One region of the Bacillus sp. NS1 genome, then DNA from elsewhere that is predicted to be linked to it. Evidence: riboswitches for the same ligand, from Rfam matches in the RefSeq annotation. Region 1 holds a riboswitch; the other holds the start of a gene.
What was found. Region 1 has a riboswitch for thiamine pyrophosphate ahead of thiC (phosphomethylpyrimidine synthase ThiC). Riboswitches for the same ligand answer to the same signal wherever they lie in the genome.
Positions count from the first base shown of each region.

Region 2: linked by a shared signal. The riboswitch ahead of thiU (HMP/thiamine ABC transporter substrate-binding protein ThiU) and the one ahead of thiC (phosphomethylpyrimidine synthase ThiC) in region 1 are both predicted to bind thiamine pyrophosphate.

Region 1 is NZ_JBZAZF010000002.1:2,435-4,635, reverse strand. It holds gene thiC (phosphomethylpyrimidine synthase ThiC) at 1-1,079, opposite strand, end outside; TPP riboswitch at 1,210-1,317, opposite strand; gene AC4CV5_RS05475 (Type 1 glutamine amidotransferase-like domain-containing protein) at 1,386-2,078, opposite strand.
Region 2 is NZ_JBZAZF010000002.1:424,787-426,987, reverse strand. It holds gene ykoH (two-component system sensor histidine kinase YkoH) at 1-295, opposite strand, end outside; gene ykoG (two-component system response regulator YkoG) at 299-985, opposite strand; TPP riboswitch at 1,087-1,199, shown strand; gene thiU (HMP/thiamine ABC transporter substrate-binding protein ThiU) at 1,295-1,897, shown strand; gene AC4CV5_RS07715 (ECF transporter S component) at 1,899-2,201, shown strand, end outside.

The sequences.
Region 1 (2,201 bases):
GCGATTGATCCGGGACGCAGACCATCCCCAAGAGAAAAAGCAATATCATACGTTTTCATGATTTCGCAGATTTCTTCAAAATGTGTATACAGAAAGCTTTCCTGATGATGAGCCAGACACCACTGCGCCATAATCGCTCCCCCGCGTGACACGATTCCAGTTGTCCGTTTGGCAGTCAGCGGCACATACCGAAGCAAAACACCAGCGTGTATCGTAAAATAATCCACTCCCTGCTCTGCCTGCTCGATCAGTGTATCACGATAAATCTCCCACGTTAAATCCTCCGCTACGCCGTTTACCTTTTCAAGCGCCTGATAAATCGGAACAGTTCCCACAGGGACAGGGCAATTGCGGATAATCCATTCACGCGTCGTATGAATGTCTTTTCCGGTAGAAAGATCCATCATTGTATCCGCTCCCCAGCGGATGGCCCACGTCATTTTTTCCACTTCTTCTTCAATGGATGACGTAACCGCTGAATTCCCGATATTCGCATTAATCTTCACATGGAAATTCCGGCCGATAATCATTGGTTCACTTTCAGGGTGATTAATATTTGAAGGAATGATCGCCCGGCCGCTTGCTACCTCATCTCTAACAAATTCAGGAGACACATGCTCGCGAATTGCGATAAACTCCATCTCAGGTGTAATGATCCCCTTTTTGGCATAATGCATTTGAGTGACATTTTGGCCAGCTTTCGCCCTCAGCGGTTTCCGCTTTAGTCCTGGGTAGCTCACGTTTGGATTTGCTTTTTTATAACCGTTATCTTCTGGTTTTATCGCCCGTCCTTCATATTCTTCGACATCGCCGCGCTCTGTGATCCATTTTTGGCGGAGAGGCTTTAATCCTTCTTGAATATTGATGGTCACCTCAGGGTCCGTATACGGTCCGCTTGTATCATAAACACGCACAGGCGCGTTTTCCTCTTCGCCGAACGACCCTGTCGTCGGACTTAACGCGATTTCCCTCATTGGCACTTGGATGTCCGAAGTAGAACCCTCCACATACACTTTCTTGCTCCCCGAAAAACTTGACATAATGGAAATGTTGGCTTGCTGCACTGAATCGTTTTGCATCACTGATCCTTCCCCTCTCTTCGTTTGAAAGGACAAAATCAAGCCCATAACCAGCACAAAAAACCGGATTCAAATAATGAACCCGGTTGCAGTCAGAAAGAAACATATTATTGCCCACACGACAATAATAAAAGCTATTCCTCTACTTCCCCACGCTGGTACGAACCAGATCAGGTCCAAAGGGTTAAGAAGCTTACCTTCTCTCTCAGCCCGAAAGCGGGCACCCCCAGTAACTATTGATTTCGCACTCATCTTAACATAAAAACAATCTGAAAAAAAGAGAAATGTAGAAAATATTCAGCCAATTCACCCTAAATATCTGACGGGCAGCGGGGTTTCAGATATGTCATGTTCACCCTTCATCACCCGATATGCCTTTGCATCCTGTCTTGAACTCACTATCTGAAACAGCTGTTCATTTATGAAATGAAGAGCCGCTCCGTCGTCCGCCGCATAGCCATCGCACAAGAATTCGTTAGATATCAGCTGGTGGTATATCGGTCTCCGATCCTTTTCACCGTCATAATGAGGACAGAAGCTCCCTTGCAAAAAACCTAAACTTTTCATGCTTGTCAGCGGTCCGGCTGAATCTGTCACCCCTTCTTCAAACCAGCAGATCGCACCGGCACTTAATCCAGCTAAAATCACACCGTTCTTCCATGCCTCTCTAAGAATAAGATCCAGCCCCCACTCCTTCCACAGCACAAGCATGTTCCGCGTACTCCCCCCGCCAACATAAATCACGTCCTTTTCCATAACAAAAGAAGTTAAATCTGTTGACGGCGGCTTAAATAAGGATAAATGAGACGGCACACAATCCAGTGTTTGAAATGCATGATAAAATCGCTGAACATAATTTTGGGAATCACCGCTCGCCGTCGGCAAAAAACAAATGCGAGGCGGCTTCCGTTCCGATTGATTGATGATGTATTGATCGAGGGCCAAATTTTCCGGCTCCATCGAAAAACCCCGGCCATCCATTGCAATAATCTGTTTCATCATCCCACTCCCCGGAAAAATTTGTTACTCATTATAGCATTTTGTATAAATGCATGATATAAGGTTAAATACTTAATAGGAAGATCTAGGAGATAAAATCCCTGACATAACAGGAGGTGAAGC
Region 2 (2,201 bases), 420 kb from region 1:
CATCTTTATATGCTTTTTCTTTTGTCATGGTCATGACGGCTTTTTGATCACCATTCACTACACGGACCATGCCGTTTGCCGGAAGATAGGCCTGTAGCATGTCCTGCAAAGCGACTCCTTCTGTTTCAGCAGCATGCAGCGCTTCTGCAATGTTATCCGTCTCATCTGCAAGCCGGGACGCATCCTTTGATGTCAGCGCGGACGAAAAAATGAGATAGACTGCGGTATGAACCAAAATTAATAAAATCAATAGCGATATTGTTGTATACAGATGAATCTTGGTCTTCAGCTTCATCGTTTACCCCTTAATGGCATAGCCGACCCCGCGAACAGTATGGATCAGCTGTTTTTCGTAAGGGTAGTCCAGTTTTTTTCTGATGTATCTAATGTAGACGTCCACCACATTTGTATCACCGATATAATCAAATCCCCATACTGTGTTTAAAATCTGCTCCCGTGTCAGCACTTGCTGCGGATGCTTCAGCATATAGACGAGCAAATCAAATTCACGCGGCGTTAATTCTACCTCTTTGTCTCCGCGTCTCACTTCACGTGTTTTTTCGTTCACCCGCAAGTCATCATATGTAAGAAAAGTGCCAACATCTTCTGTTTTTGTGCCATTTTGGCGCAACGCCGCCCTGATTCTCGCAAGTAATTCCTCAATTTCAAATGGTTTGGTGACATAGTCATTCGCTCCGATGTCCAGCCCTGTTACCTTATCAGGTATACTGTCGCGCGCCGTTAATAAAATGACCGGTGTCTGCTGATCCGTTTTTCTCAAGCGGCGCAGTACTTCCAGGCCGCTAAGCCCCGGAAGCATGACATCAAGAAGCACTAAGGAATACCCGCCATCCGCGGCCGCATTCAGTCCTTCTGTGCCATTGTGTTTGATGGTGACGCTATATCCTTCATATTCCAGTTCAAGCTGGATTACCCTGGCGATTTTTTCTTCATCTTCCACAATTAATATGTGCCCTTTATCCAAAATTGATCATCCTCCCCTGTCCCTATATGAAAAAAATGATTTCATTGTTTACAAAATGATTCTTATCATCTATTATGATGTCAAAATAAAAAATTGTATACGGAAAGCACTAGGGGTGCTGTTTTGGCTGAGATAAAGCGCGGGAGAAACGCGCTTTGATCCCTTATGACCCGATCTGGATAATACCAGCGTGGGGAAGTGCAGGTTGACCGAATGGTGTATTTTTTGTGCGCTTAATCGATCTATGACTGCATATTCCCTTAGGATATGCAGTTTTTTATTTTACCAAAAAAACAGGAGGTCGGAGAAATGGAACATATTTGCGGTACAAGCAGAATCGCCGGTTTTCGCTTCTCTTTATATCCGATGACGGATGATTTTATCAGTGTGATCAAATCTGCGCTGAAAAAAACAGACACATCTAAGGTATGGACGAAAACCGACCATATCAGCACAGTTCTGCGCGGTTCAATTGATCATGTATTCGACGCTGCCAAAGCCATTTACCTTTATGCGGCGAATAGCGAAAAACACATCGTCGTGAACGGCACGTTTTCCATCGGATGCCCGGGCGATACTCAGGGAGATACATATCTTTCCGCAGACGATAAGCGTGCCAATGAAGATGCTGTCCGAAACCTGAACGCGGAAGCACCATGCCAATTTGCGCTTTATCCGCTGAATGAGCCGGATTATATGAGTTTGATCATGGATGCTGTCGACATTGCGAAAGCAGAAGGCACTTTCGTACAGGGTGTTCATTACGCGAGCGAGCTTGACGGGGATGCGCATGACGTATTCAGGACACTGGAGGCCGTTTTCCGCATGGCTGAACAGCAAACAAACCACGTAACCATGACTGTGAATCTCTCGGCTAACAGTCCATCAAGAAAAAACAGAAAGCAGGGATAAAATGAAAAGCTGGAAAGTAAAAGAAATTGTCATCATGTCCGTTATCAGTATCGTATTTGCCGTTGTTTATTTATTATTTACGCATTTTGGAAACGTACTTGCAGGTATGTTCGGGCCAATCGCCTATGAACCGATTTACGGCATTTGGTTTATCGTTTCTGTCATCGCCGCGTACATTATTCGAAAACCGGGTGCAGCACTAGTTTCTGAAATCATTGCCGCTCTCGTTGAGTGCCTGCTGGGAAACCCGTCCGGCCCAATGGTCATCGTCATCGGCATTGTTCAAGGTCTCGGAGCTGAGGCT